One region of the Enterobacter cloacae complex sp. 394F7 genome, then DNA from elsewhere that is predicted to be linked to it. Evidence: predicted binding sites of a transcription regulator. Region 1 holds the regulator's gene; the other holds the start of a gene.
What was found. Region 1 encodes CRP, which controls carbon source genes, mostly activating them, when cyclic AMP is high. Its sites were predicted from a motif close to ATGTGANNNNNNTCACAT; they were not measured.
Positions count from the first base shown of each region.

Region 2: the regulator CRP is predicted to act here: its motif matches at 3,874-3,891, upstream of AC2FAK_RS09135 (YfcZ/YiiS family protein).

Region 1 is NZ_JBXWCS010000025.1:13,325-20,934, forward strand. It holds gene mdcA (malonate decarboxylase subunit alpha) at 1-160, opposite strand, end outside; gene AC2FAK_RS22440 (hydrolase) at 389-1,411, shown strand; gene AC2FAK_RS22445 (YheU family protein) at 1,408-1,626, shown strand; gene AC2FAK_RS22450 (phosphoribulokinase) at 1,657-2,526, shown strand; gene AC2FAK_RS22455 (OsmC family protein) at 2,593-2,997, opposite strand; gene crp (cAMP-activated global transcriptional regulator CRP) at 3,308-3,940, shown strand; gene AC2FAK_RS22465 (YccS/YhfK family putative transporter) at 3,998-6,085, shown strand; gene argD (bifunctional acetylornithine/succinyldiaminopimelate transaminase) at 6,082-7,302, opposite strand; gene pabA (aminodeoxychorismate synthase component 2) at 7,389-7,610, opposite strand, start outside.
Region 2 is NZ_JBXWCS010000005.1:38,984-46,593, reverse strand. It holds gene fadJ (fatty acid oxidation complex subunit alpha FadJ) at 1-1,947, opposite strand, end outside; gene fadI (acetyl-CoA C-acyltransferase FadI) at 1,947-3,257, opposite strand; gene AC2FAK_RS09135 (YfcZ/YiiS family protein) at 3,484-3,768, opposite strand; gene fadL (long-chain fatty acid transporter FadL) at 4,141-5,463, shown strand; gene mlaA (phospholipid-binding lipoprotein MlaA) at 5,508-6,260, opposite strand; gene AC2FAK_RS09120 (formate/nitrite transporter family protein) at 6,576-7,505, shown strand; tRNA gene AC2FAK_RS09115 (tRNA-Arg) at 7,581-7,610, shown strand, end outside.

The DNA of each region.
Region 1 (7,610 bases):
CCAGAACAACCTTATCGCCTGGCGCGATCAGCTTTTCCAGCATGGCGACAAGGTCGCCGGTTGGCAGAACCTTGCCCTGCACCGGTACGGAGGCCAGACGACGCGCTTTTTCGCTGCGTCGGGTGTTCCATTGCCGGGTGGGTATTTGCCCAGATAACATTATTAACCTCCTGATTCAGCACATCATTTTGATTTGCTTAACGCTGAGTAAAGTCTGCACCCTGGCGGAAAAGGCATCAATTAAGCGTAGAGTGGAATCATTAGCCTGAGAGTAATAATCAAGGTAAATATTTGTGATCGGGATCAGTTCATGCTTCGGAAAACCAGGCTAAACGGGGTACAATTCGGAAGGTATAGTAAATTTCTGACAAGAATCAGCATCGCCCTTATGACCCAAATCATTCCCTCAGACTTCGACCTCACCGCCGAAGACAGCACTGATTTCGTGCCCATGCGCGGCGTGGCCAACTGCCACCTGCAGACCATGCTGCCGCGCCTGATCCGCCGCAAGGTGCAGTTCACTCCGCACTGGCAGCGGCTGGATTTGCCGGACGGTGATTTTCTGGATCTCGCCTGGAGTGAAGATCCCGAACAGGCGCGCCATAAACCCCGCCTGGTGGTGTTTCATGGTCTGGAAGGCAGCCTGCACAGCCCGTATGCCCATGGGTTAATCCAGGCGGCAAAAGCGCGCGGCTGGCTGGGCGTGGTAATGCATTTTCGGGGATGCAGCGGCGAGCCGAATCGTCAGAAACGCATCTATCACTCCGGCGAAACCGAAGATGGCACCTGGTTTTTGCACTGGCTGCGGGATAATTTCGGCACCGTGCCGACGGCGGCGGTGGGCTATTCGCTCGGCGGAAATATGCTGGCCTGTCTGCTGGCTAAAGAGGGAGACGCGGTACCGCTGAATGCCGCGGTGATTGTCTCTGCCCCCTTCATGCTGGAACAGTGCAGCTACCACATGGAGAAAGGCTTTTCCCGGGTCTATCAGCGCTATCTGCTCAACCTGCTAAAAGCCAATGCGGCGCGCAAGCTGAAGGCCTATCCGGATACCCTGCCAGTAAGCCTGCGACAGCTGAAAAAGGTCCGCCGCATTCGTGAGTTCGACGACCTGATCACCGCCAAAATTCATGGGTTCGCCGATGCCATTGACTACTATCGTCAGTGCAGCGCCATGCCGCTGCTCAGCAAGATCACTCAGCCGACGCTGATCATTCACGCGAAAGATGACCCGTTTATGGATCATCACTCCATCCCTGCACAGGAATTTCTGCCCGACAACGTCCACTATCAGCTGACCGAGCACGGCGGCCACGTGGGGTTTGTCGGCGGAACGCTGCGTCGCCCGAAAATGTGGCTGGAGACGCGCATTCCTGACTGGTTAACCCCTTACCTGGACGGTGCAACATGATTATCCCCTGGCAGGATCTGGCGCCCGAAACGCTCGATAATCTGATTGAAAGCTTTGTCTTGCGTGAAGGCACCGATTATGGTGAACATGAACGCTCGCTTGAGCAAAAGGTCAACGATGTTAAACGCCAGCTTAAAAGCGGCGACGTGGTGCTGGTGTGGTCTGAACTGCATGAGACGGTCAATATCATGCCCCGCAACGCGTTTCACGGCTGATCTTTCAACCTTTCCAGTCAGGGAGTTGCTATGTCTGCCAGACATCCGGTTATTGCCGTTACGGGGTCGAGTGGTGCGGGAACCACCACCACCAGCCTCGCGTTTCGCAAGATTTTCGCCCAGTTGAATCTCCGCGCGGCGGAGGTCGAAGGCGACAGCTTTCACCGCTATACGCGCCCGGAGATGGACATGGCCATCCGCAAAGCGCGTGATTTGGGCAAACACATCAGCTACTTCGGCCCGGAGGCCAATGACTTCGGCCTGCTGGAGCAAACGTTTCAGGAGTACGGCCTAAGCGGCAAAGGCCAGTCCCGCAAATATCTGCACACCTACGACGAAGCCGTTCCCTGGAATCAGGTCCCGGGCACCTTTACCCCCTGGCAGCCGCTGCCGGAACCTACCGACGTGCTGTTTTACGAAGGATTGCACGGCGGCGTGGTGACGCCGCATCACGACGTGGCGCGACATGTGGATCTGCTGGTCGGCGTGGTGCCAATCGTTAACCTGGAGTGGATCCAGAAGCTGACGCGAGACATCAGCGAGCGCGGCCATTCACGCGAGGCGGTGATGGATTCGGTTGTGCGCTCAATGGAAGATTACATCAATTACCTGACACCACAGTTTTCCCGCACCCATATCAACTTCCAGCGTGTGCCGACGGTGGACACTTCCAACCCGTTCGCGGCCAAAAGTATCCCGTCGCTGGATGAGAGCTTTGTGGTGATCCATTTCCGCAATCTCGACGGCATCGATTACCCCTGGCTGCTGGCGATGCTGCAGGGTTCGTTTATTTCTCACATGAATACGTTAGTGGTGCCCGGCGGAAAAATGGGGCTGGCGATGGAGCTGATCATGACGCCGCTGGTGCAGCGGTTGATGGAAGGGAAACAGATCGCATAATCATATTCCCTCTCCCGGTGGGAGAGGGTTAGGGTGAGGGCATCAACACGCACGATGCCCCATCAATCACGCCTCGATCACTTCATACGAATGGGTAATTTTTACCGCTTTCTCCAGCATTAATGCCACAGAGCAGTATTTTTCCGCAGACAGATCCACCGCGCGTGAGACGGCAGCATCTTTCAGCGCTTTCCCGGTGACAACAAAATGCAGGTTAATGTGCGTGAACAGGCGTGGCGCCTCTTCGCGACGTTCTGACGTGAGCTTGACTTCACAGTCGGTCACATCATGACGGCCCTTTTGCAGAATCGACACCACGTCAATCGCGCTGCATCCCCCTGCCGCCATCAGCACCATCTCCATTGGGCTGGGTGCTTTATCGCCGGAGTTACCGTCCATCAAAATCTGGTGTCCCGACGAGGACTCGCCCAGGAACGTTAAACCTTCTACCCATTTCACGCGCGCTTGCATATTCATTAGCTCCAACGTTGCATTTTTGGTGACAGATTACGCGTGCGTTACATTTCTCGCAATGGAAGGCGACCTGCGTCATGCTGAAGCGAGACACCAGGAGACACGCGGCGAAAGCTATGCTAAAACACTCTGGATGCTACAGTAATACATTGACGTTACACATGTATGCAGAGGACATCAAACTTTACTGGCTGCGAAACGTTACGACAGCCGACTTCCCAGGTATGGGTAAGAATTCGATTGCAACCCCAGAGTCCGGATGCATCTTATGACTCTGGTGACAGCTTATAACAGAGGATAACAGCGCATGGTGCTTGGCAAACCGCAAACAGACCCGACTCTCGAATGGTTCTTGTCTCATTGCCACATTCATAAGTACCCATCGAAGAGCACGCTGATTCACCAGGGTGAAAAAGCGGAAACGTTGTATTACATCGTCAAAGGCTCGGTGGCAGTGCTGATCAAAGATGAAGAAGGGAAAGAGATGATCCTTTCTTATCTGAACCAGGGCGATTTTATCGGTGAACTGGGCCTGTTTGAAGAAGGCCAGGAACGTAGCGCCTGGGTTCGTGCAAAGACAGCATGTGAAGTGGCTGAAATTTCCTACAAGAAATTCCGTCAGTTGATTCAGGTTAACCCTGACATCCTGATGCGTCTTTCTTCGCAGATGGCTCGCCGTCTGCAGGTGACATCAGAGAAAGTGGGTAACCTCGCCTTCCTGGACGTGACCGGCCGTATCGCGCAGACCCTGCTGAACCTGGCGAAACAGCCAGACGCTATGACCCACCCTGACGGCATGCAAATTAAAATTACCCGCCAGGAAATTGGTCAGATCGTCGGTTGCTCCCGTGAAACAGTGGGCCGTATCCTGAAAATGCTGGAAGATCAGAACCTGATCTCCGCCCACGGTAAAACCATCGTGGTTTACGGAACCCGTTAATCCCGATAAAACGGCGTGCCATCGCAAGGTGTCACGCCGTTTTTGTCTCTACTCCCCATGTGGCGCAGGCTGATTTATCACCCGGAAGTTAACTACGCACTGCGACAAACGCTGGTGTTGTGCCTTCCTGTGGCCGTGGGCCTGATCCTTGGGCATCTTCAGCAGGGGCTGCTGTTTTCACTGGTTCCCGCCTGCTGCAACATTGCCGGTCTCGACACCCCGCATAAGCGTTTTTTCAAACGTCTGATTATCGGCGGTTCGCTGTTTGCCGGGTGTAGCCTGGCCGTGCAGCTTTTGCTGGCCCGCGATATTCCGCTGCCGCTGATCCTGAGCGTGCTGGCGATGACGCTGGGGGTGACCGCCGAAATCAGTTCGCTGCACGCGCGGTTACTGCCCGCCTCACTCATCGCGGCCATCTTTACCCTGAGTCTCGCAGGTAACATGCCAGTGTGGGAGCCGCTGCTGATCTACGCCCTCGGTACGCTATGGTATGGCCTGTTTAACTGGTTCTGGTTCTGGCTGTGGCGGGAACAACCGCTGCGTGAATCCCTGAGCCTGCTCTATGTCCAGCTTGCGGAGTACTGCGAAGCCAAATACACACTGCTGACCCAGCATACCGACCCGGAAAAATCGCTGCCGCCGCTGCTGACGCGCCAGCAGAAGGTGGTGGATCTGATAAGCCAGTGCTACCAGCAACTGCATATGCTGGCCGCCAACAAGAACCACGAATATAAACGGCTGCTGCGCACCTTCCAGGTAGGGCTGGATCTGCAGGAGCATATCTCCGTGAGCCTGCACCACCCGAAGGAGGTGCAAAAGCTGGTGGAGCGCAGCCATGCCGAAGCGGTGATCCGCTGGAACGCGCAGACCGTGTCCGCACGCCTGCGGGTACTGGCCGACGACATTCTTTATCACCGCTACCCCACCCGCTTTAACATGGACAAGCAGCTCGGCGCACTGGAGAAAATCGCCCGCCAGCACGAGGATAACCCGGTAGGCCAGTTTGCCGCCTGGCACTTCAGCCGTATTGCCCGCGTGCTGCGTACCCAGCGCCCGCTCTATCCCCGCGATCTGATGGCGGATAAGCAAAAGCGCCTGCCGCTGCTGCCTGCGCTTAAAAGCTATCTCTCGTTTAAATCTTCCGCCCTGCGCAACGCCGCCCGGATTAGCGTGATGCTGAGCATCGCCAGCCTGATGGGCATGGCGCTGCATCTGCCCAAACCCTACTGGATATTAATGACGGTACTGTTTGTCACCCAGAACGGCTACGGCGCCACGCGGGTGCGTATTCTGCACCGGGCGGGCGGAACCATGGCGGGGTTGATTATCGCAGGCGTAACGCTGCACTTCCACGTGCCGGAAGGCTATACGCTGGCAGGCATGCTATTGATTACCCTGGTGAGCTACCTGATCATCCGCAAAAACTACGGCTGGGCGATGGTGGGCTTTACGGTTACGGCGGTATATACCCTGCAATTGCTTACGCTCAATGGCGAACAATTTATTGTCGCCAGGCTTATCGATACCCTGATTGGCTGTCTGATTGCCTTTGGTGGTATGGTCTGGCTGTGGCCACAATGGCAAAGCGGCCTGCTCAGACAGAACGCCCACGACGCGCTGGAGGCCGACCAGCAGGCTATCCGCCTGATCCTGAGCGACGATCCGCAGCCCTCCCCGCTGGCGTATCAGCGGATGAAGGTCAACCAGGCGCATAACGCCCTGTTCAACTCGCTGAATCAGGCGATGCAGGAGCCCGGCTTTAACTCGCACTATCTGGCGGATATGAAGCTCTGGGTAACGCACAGCCAGTTCATCGTCGAACATATCAACGCGATGACCACGCTGGCGCGTGAACATACCATGCTAACGCCAGACCTGGCGCAGCGCTATTTGCAGTCGTGTGAGATTGCCCTGCAACGGTGTCAGCAGCGTCTGGAGTATGACGCGCCGGGTGAATCGGGGGATTCGAACATTCTGGAAGCGCCGGAAACGCTCACCCACGGGCCAATGAGCACCCTGGAGCAGCATCTGCAGCGCATTCTGGGGCATCTGAACACCATGCACACCATTTCGTCGGTGGCATGGCGTCAGCGTCCGCATCACGGCATCTGGTTAACGCGGCGGTTAAAACGAACCGAGTATTAGCCGTTGACGATCTTCCCGACCGCCGCGGCAAAGCGGGTTAATCCATCTTCAATATCGTTTTCTTCGACTACCAGCGACGGCGCAAAGCGCATCACGTCCGGGCCGGCGTTGAGCACCATCACCCCTTCGTGAGCAGCGGCGTGCAGGAAATCGCGTGCGCGGCCTTTGTACTGCGGCTTCAGCTCTGCGCCAATCAGCAGTCCCATGCCACGGATCTCGCTGAAGACGTCGTACGTTTCGTCGATCTGCTGCAGATGTTTCACGAACAGCTCGCGCTTCGCCTGAACGCCGCTTAATACCTCCGGCGTATTGATGATATCAAACGCCGCACCGGCGATGGCGCAGGCCAGCGGGTTTCCACCGTAGGTGGAGCCGTGTGAGCCAACGTGGAACGCGGAGGCGATCTCCTGGGTGGTGAGCACCGCGCTGACCGGGAAGCCGCCGCCGAGCGCTTTGGCGCTGGTCAGAATATCCGGCGTCACGCCGTAGTGCATATAGGCGAACAGGGAGCCGGTACGCCCCATCCCGCTCTGGACTTCATCAAACACCAGCAGCGCCTGATGCTGATCGCACAGCGCGCGCAGCCCTTTGAGGAATTCCGGCGTTGCCGCCGTCACGCCACCTTCACCCTGAATCGGCTCAACCACGACCGCGCAGGTATGGTCATCCATCACCGCTTTCACCGCATGCAGATCGTTAAACGGCACATGAATGATATCGGCGGGTTTCGGACCAAAGCCGTCGGAATACTTCGGCTGGCCGCCAACGGAAACGGTAAACAGTGAACGACCGTGGAAAGCGTTATGGAAAGCGATGATTTTGGTTTTGTATGGGCTGTGGCGTGTGGAAGCGTAGTAGCGCGCCAGCTTGAAGGCGGTTTCGTTGGCTTCGGTCCCGGAGTTCATAAACAGCACGCGCTCGGCGAAAGTCGCGTCAATGATCTTGCGCCCCAGGCGCAACGCCGGTTCGTTGGTAAAGACGTTGCTGGTGTGCCACAGGGTTTCGCCCTGGGTTTTCAGTGCCTCGACCAGTGCAGGATGGCAATGCCCCAGCGCCGTCACCGCAATCCCCCCGGCGAAATCCACGTACTCTTTCCCCTGCTGATCCCAGACGCGGCTGCCTTTTCCCTTTACCGGGATAAACTCGGCCGGTGCATAAATCGGCAGAATGACTTCATCGAATGTCGCGCGGGTAATTGCAGATTGTTCAGTTGCCATGTCATGCCCATCCATTTTATGTCACATTGATTGTGAAAATATAATCACAAAATATGCATAAAAAATCACAGCAAGGCAACAGATATTCAGCGATTAAGGAAATTAGCCAGCAGCTGGTGCCCCTGTTCGCTGAGAATACTCTCCGGGTGGAACTGCACCCCTTCGAGATCCCATTCACGATGGCGAATGCCCATGATCTCCTGCGTCTCGCTCCAGGCGGTCACCTCAAAGCAGTCGGGCAGCGTCGGCGGGTCAATCACCAGAGAATGGTAGCGCGTGACGGTTAACGGGTTATTTAACCCGCTAAA
Region 2 (7,610 bases), on a different contig from region 1:
GGCGCCAATATCGCCATCGCGTGCGCTTTTAATCACCTGCTCACCAAAACAGCGTGCGGCTTCATTAAGCATCATCATTACACAACGTTCAGCACACTGAACGGCAGACAGTTTCGCCTGTCCGGTTGTTGGGATAAGCCCATAGACCGAAGGGTCGACCTGTTTCTTGCTTTTACGCCCTTTTGCACCGTAAAGATAGAAACCGCATTCATTTTTTCTGCCTTTGCGATCGTCCTTCAAAATTGCAGAAACAATGTTTGCAGGCGGGCTAAAACGCTCGCCATATGCGGCCTCCAGCACAGGTATAATTTTAGTGCCGGTGTCTATTCCTACCTCATCCAAAAGTTGGATTGGGCCAACGGGGAAACCAAACTTGACCAGCGCCTCGTCGACGTGTTCGATCTTCTCCCCTTCCACCAGCAGGCGCATCGCTTCGTTGATATACGGCGCCAGAATTCGGTTTACGTAGAAACCCGCTTTATCTGCCACGACGATCGGGGTTTTGCCCTGCTTTTTCGCCAGTTTCACTACCGTAGAGACAGTCTGCGGGCTGGTTGAGGCGTGTGGAATAACCTCAACCAGCGGCATTTTTTCAACCGGACTAAAAAAGTGCAGGCCAATCACCTGCTCAGGACGCGCGGCTTTCGCTGCGATATCACCGATCGGTAATGAAGAGGTATTCGAGGCGAAAATCGTGTGCGGCGCACAATGTTGCTCAACGTCTGCAACCATCTGCTGCTTAAGCGCCAGGTCTTCAAACACCGCTTCAATCACCAGATCGCGATGGGCAAAACCACGGTAGTCCGTAGTGCCGCTGATCATGGCCACGGTTTTATCCCGCTCGCTTGCCTTGATATGGCGGCGTTTAACCTTCCGATCAAGGTTCTGCCAGCTGTACTGCAGCGCGTGGTTGATCCCTTTAGGGTTGATGTCTTTGATACGTACGGGCAATTTGGCTTTGCTGGCTGTGACAAACGCAATGCCGCCGCCCATCAGTCCGCCCCCGAGAACGCCAACGGCGTTGAGCGGTGCAGGTTCCGCGTCACTGCCCGGATCTTTTTTAACGTCAGTGCTGGCAAAGAAGATGCTGCGCAACGCCTGCGATTGTGGCGTCATCGCCAGTTCACCAAAGGCTTTTGCCTCAGCGGCATAACCGCTGCTGCTACCCTGCGACAACCCGGTTTCAATCACCTCAAGAATGCGCTTCGCCGCCGGATAGTTGCCTTTGGTCTTTTGTTCGGTTTTCTTGCCCACCATGCTAAACAGCAGCGCCCGCCCCAGCGGCCCGGCCAGGATGCGCTCACGCACCGGCAGAGCACGTCTTGCCTGACGTCCCTTCAGCGCCAGCTCTACGGCGGCTTCCAGCAAAATGGAATGCGGAACGACGTCATCAACCAGCCCCGCTTTCAGCGCCTGACGGGCACGCAGCTGTTTGCCGGTTAAGATCATCTCCAGCGCTGTACTAACGCCAACCAGCCGCGGCAGACGCTGCGTTCCACCGGAGCCGGGAAGCAGCCCTAGCTGTACTTCCGGCAACCCAAGAACGGTTTTCGCGTCGCCAGTACAAATACGACTGTGACAGGCCAGCGCCAGCTCCAGCCCACCGCCCAGGCATGCACCGTGGATCGCGGCGATCGCCGGGATCGGCAGCGAATGGATCTCCGCCATCACCTGCTGCCCCTGGCGCGCCAGATCTTCCGCCTCCTGCGCGCTTTGCGCCCGGGCGATCATGTTGATATCGGCCCCGGCAATAAAGTTGTCTGGCTTTGCCGAGATAAACACCAGGCCGCGAATCGCTTTGTTCTCGCGGATCTGCTTTAACATCTCGCGCACCTGAACGCCAAATTCCGCCTTCAGGGTATTCATCTTTTCGTCGGGGACATCAATGGTAATCACAGCCACGTTATCGAGGCGAACCGTCAGATTAAATGCAGATGCCATTGCCATTATTCAGCCTCCAGAACCATTGCTGCCCCAAGACCGCCCGCCGCGCAGGCGGTGACGAGGCCAAAACCGCCGCCACGGCGACGTAACTCATGTAATGTTTGGGTGATCATCCTTGCGCCCGTCGCCGCAAACGGATGACCGTAGGCGATAGAGCCGCCCAGTACGTTAAATTTGCTTTGATCCACTTCTCCGGTGGCATGGGCGCGGCCAAGCACATCGCGAGCAAAACGTTCGCTGGCCAGTAGCTGGACGTTGGCCAGGGTTTGTGCGGCAAAGGCCTCGTGCATATCAATCAGCGTTAAATCAGCGAGGGTCAACCCTGCGCGATCCAGCGCCAGCGGCGTGGACCAGGCCGGGCCTAACAGCATGTCCTGCCAGACGTCGATCGCCGTAAATGCGTAGCTGCGCAGATAACCGAGCGGGGTAAGGCCAAGCTCTTTGGCTCGCGATTCGGTCATCAGGATCACCGCGGCAGCACCATCCGTCAGCGGAGTACTGTTGGCGGCCGTAACGGTGCCGTGTTTGCGGTCGAATGCCGGACGCAGTCTGGCGTAGTCCGCCAGCGTCGAGGTGCCACGAATGTTGTTATCTTCCACCAGCGGTTCGCGGTAAGGCGGGATATACGCGGTCATCACCTCGTCGTCCAGCTTGCCTTCCGACCAGGCTTTCGCCGCCAACTGATGGGAACGGTGAGCCAGCGCATCCTGCTGCTCCCGGGTAATGCCGTAGGTTTTGGCCATCTGCTCGGCGGTGTCGCCCATGCGCAAGCCGGTGGAGTATTCAGCCACCGCAGGTGGAACAGGCATCAGGTCACGAAGGCGTAAACGCGAGAAGAGCTTGAGTTTTTGCCCGGTGGTGCGCGCTTTATTTGCATCCACCAGAATGCGGGCCAGCTTTTTACTGACCCCTATCGGCAGCACGGAGGACGAGTCTGCCCCGCCGGCGATCCCCGCGCGAATGGTGCCCGCCATCAGGCTTTCGGCCACGTTTGCCACTGCCTGAAAGCTGGTTGCACACGCACGGCTGACGCTGTAAGCATCCGTATGCACGTTCATTCCGGTGCCAAGGACAATTTCTCGTGCAATATTGGGGGCTTCTGGCATCTGAACAACCTGGCCAAAAACCAGCTGCTCAATGACGTCAGGCGGTATTTCGCTGCGAGCCAGCATCTCCCCCACCACCATTTTCCCCAGATCGACGGCCGGTATGCCGTGAAACGCTGTCGCCTGACGCGCAAACGGCGTACGCAATCCACTGACAATGGCAATGCGGTCACCTTGTCGGGTGATAAGCGGTAATGCCTGACTCATAACATTCCCCTGTAAAAATTTTTTGCAAACATAAAGTGGTCTGACCTGATAAATAGTCTTAACCATTTTTTTACATTCAGCCAATTGGGGAAACGAAAAAATGCGAACTAAAACACAGAGAAGAAAAAAGAAAATGCCCCGAGGTAAAAACAAAACGGTAACCCAGAGGTTACCGTTTTGAGTGTTTGCACCCTCACCCGTAGGAGAGGGCATCAGGCCGCGGAGATTAACGCAGACCGAGTTGGAAAATCAGCGTTTCAGCTTCGCAGGCGAAGACAAAGTCGATATCCAGCTTCACGCCGCCGTCCACTTCCGTGAAGGTGGACTTGATTTCACACGGATCGGATTCTACGTCGCGCGCGCGCTTGCTCAGCGCCGCCAGGGTTTCTTCCGCTTCGGCACGATTGGTGAACACGCGGCTGTAAGAGGCGGTGCAATCGGAGTTGTCCATGATGGTACCAACATCCATACAGCAGCAAACCGGGGTTTCATCAGCACTGCATTTACTCATATCTCAATTTCCTCTGTATTCGCGCAGGACGCGAGACAAACACGATGCTGATATTTTACGCCCCGATGCAGACGCTCTCCAGCCGTTAATGGCGCAAAACGGGATAAGTGACCAATATCACACTAAAAAATGATCTAAAACAAAATTCGCCCTTTTGGGTGAGTCGTGATGGTCACATTTTTGCCAACCAGATCTCGTTTCAAGAAACATGTTTGAAAATATTAATAAACAAACTTGCAACATTCTAGCTGGTCAGACCTATACTCTGGCCACTGGTCTGATTTGTAAGTCATACCTCAGACCCTACACTTCGCGCTCCTGTTACGGTATGTAACAATTATTGAATAAAAATAACTCAATGAGGTTATGGTCATGAGCCAGAAAACCCTGTTCAACAAGACTGCGCTGGCAGTCGCAGTGGCAATCGTCTCTACGTCCGCCTGGTCAGCGGGCTTCCAGTTAAACGAATTTTCTTCCTCTGGCCTTGGCCGTGCGTATTCCGGGGAAGGTGCAATTGCTGATGATGCAGGAAACGCCAGTCGTAACCCTGCGCTGATCATGATGTTTGATCGCCCAACGTTCTCAGCGGGCGCCATCTTTGTTGATCCGGGTGTGGATATTACGGGCCGTTCCCCGAGCGGAGCCAGCCTGAATTCCGATAACATCGCACCAACGGCATGGGTGCCAAACCTGCACTTCGTCGCGCCAATCAACGACCAGTTTGGCTGGGGTGCATCCGTAACCTCTAACTATGGTTTAGCGACCGAGTTTAATAACGACTACGCAGCAGGAGCCTATGGCGGTAAGACCGACCTTGAGACTCTGAACCTGAACCTGAGCGGTGCTTACCGTCTGAACAGTAACTGGAGCTTCGGCGTTGGCTTTGATGCCGTTTATGCTAAAGCGAAAATCGAACGTTACGCGGGCGATCTCGGCAAAATCGTTGCGGGCTCCGGCGCACTGCCGCCGCCTCTGGCACAACAGGTTGCAGGGATCCCGGCAGACACCCAGATCGCCTATCTGAAGGGTGACGAGTGGGGCTTTGGCTGGAACGCCGGTATCCTTTATGAACTCGATAAAAACAACCGTTACGGTTTCACCTACCGTTCCGAAGTGAAAATCGACTTTGACGGCGACTACAAGAGCAGCCTGCCTTCTGCTTATAACCAGATCCTCGGCACCTTCGGCCTGCCAATGGGCACCGATGGCCGTACCACTGGCGGTTCTCTGAGTCTGCACTTACCGGAAATGTGGGAATTGTCCGGTTATAACCGCGTGGCACCACAGTGGGCGATTCACTATAGCCTGACCTACACCAGCTGGAGCCAGTTCCAGGAGCTGAAAGCGACCAACAGCAAAGGCGACACGCTGTTCTATAAAGATGAAAGCTTCCGTGATGCCTACCGCATCGCACTGGGTACCACCTACTATATGGATGACAACTGGACGTTCCGTACCGGTATTGCCTTCGATGATAGCCCGGTTCCGGCTGACAAACGTTCTATCTCCATTCCGGATCAGGACCGCTTCTGGCTGAGCGCCGGTGCGACCTACGCCTTCAACAAAGATGCCTCTGTCGATGCAGGTGTTTCGTATATGCACGGTCAAAAAGTCAGCTTCAAGGAAGGTCCGTATGAGTTCTCTTCCGAAGGTAAAGCCTGGCTGTATGGCCTGAACTTCAACTACGCGTTCTAATTCGCGCAGGGATCAAAAAAGGTGAGCATCGCTCACCTTTTTATTTATTCCGAATCGATATCTTTTAATTCGTTCTCGATTGCCTTCGCGTTTGGATTCTCTTCCGGCTTCAGCTTGCCACCATTGGCAATAAAGTCATGATTCTGGAAGTAAGCTTCACGCACCATGATGTATGGATCGGAAGACTGACGCAGCAGACCGTCGGAATCGAGCAGTTGCGCACGTGTTTCAATCCCTTCTACCGTCCATTTACCAATCGACAGCGGCCAGGTCAGCCACGAAAGAACCGGATACAGCGTATCCACCATATCACCGCCATCATCACGCACGGTGAAGCTGCCATAGAACGGCAGATGAACGTAAGGGCCGTAACCGACGCCATAATGACCCAGCGTACTCCCGAAGCGGTGCGGCTGTTCACGCTGCAGTTTCGGGTTCGCCATGCCGGCGACATCGATAAAGCCCCCCATCCCCAGCAGGGAGTTCAGGAAGAAGCGAGTAAAGTGCACCATCCCCTGATACGGATCGCCTTGCAGGAAGTAGTTGACCATCACCGCTGGCTCTTCAAGGTTACTGGTGAAATTGCTCAACCCGTTACGCGCAGGCTGGGGAACATAATCACGCCATGCAACCGCCACCGGGCGAACCACATACGGATCCAGCACGTTATAGTTGAAGCTATACATTGAGCGGTTAAATCCTTCGAGAGGATCGGAGCGTCCCGTTTGCTCCCCGGAGCTGGCGCAGCCCACAAGCATCGTCGCGCCCAGCGCAAGCGCCGACAGCCGAAGTTTCATAAAATTCTCCCTGTTCAGTATGGCTATCGTTGATTGCCATCCGTAACGGAGCATTTGATGCTCCGTCTGTAAACGTGCAAGTGATTGTATCAGCACGTTTACCGATGTCTATGAGCACAATTACGGGCAGTAACCACCGTCACTCTGATCTCAGCATAGCCTGGCTTTTAGAATTCGTTTCGCTGGCAATTTTATAATGGCTTTGAATGAGATGTCTCACCTTTGTTGCCATTACCCTCACTTTAAGAGCATCCCCACGGGCAATTTGTTAAAAGCCGCTACGCTTAAAAGAAAGAACACCCAACTGGAGCGGTTATGAAAGACGTGGGCGAAGAGAAAATTGGCGAGAGCAATGAAGAACTTGAAATTGAGAGCGAGGAAAAAGAGCGCGGTGAAAAGATAGAGATTGATGAAGATCGCCTTCCCTCCCGCGCGATGGCGATCCATGAACATATCCGTCAGGATGGGGAAAAGGAGATGGAGCGCGATGCCATGGCCCTGCTGTGGTCCGCTATCGCGGCAGGCCTCTCGATGGGGGCATCGCTACTTGCGAAGGGCATTTTCCATGTGCAGCTTGAAGGTGTACCCGGTGGCTTTTTGCTGGAGAACCTGGGCTACACCTTCGGCTTTATCATCGTCATTATGGCCCGCCAGCAGCTTTTTACTGAAAACACGGTCACCGCCGTTCTGCCGGTCATGCAAAACCCGACCCTGGGTAACTTTGGCTTACTGATGCGTCTGTGGAGTGTGGTCTTGCTGGGCAACCTCATCGGCACGGGTATCGCCGCCTGGGCGTTTGAATATATGCCGATATTTGATGAACCCACCCGGGATGCGTTTGTGAAAATCGGTATGGATGTGATGAAAAACACGCCCGTGGAGATGTTCTCTAACGCCATTATCTCTGGCTGGATTATCGCGACAATGGTCTGGATGTTCCCGTCTGCAGGCAGCGCCAAAATTGTGGTAATCATATTAATGACGTGGCTGATTGCGCTGGCCGACACCACCCATATCGTGGTGGGTACTGTAGAAATCCTCTATCTGGTGTTTAACGGCACGCTTCACTGGACCGATTTCTTCTGGCCATTTGCACTACCCACGCTTGCGGGCAACATCTGCGGCGGAACCTTTATTTTTGCGCTGTTGAGTCATGCCCAGATCCGTAACGACATGTCTAATAAGCGTAAAGCCGAGCTGAAAGCGCAGGAAAATGATGAAAAGTCGGCAAATAAATCGGCCTGAATGGTGACTCTTTGAGCAGTCGGGCGGCAATGCGCTTAACGCAAAGTGTAAATAACGGTATACTCGTGCCGCCTCGTCCCCTTAGTTAAATGGATATAACGAGCC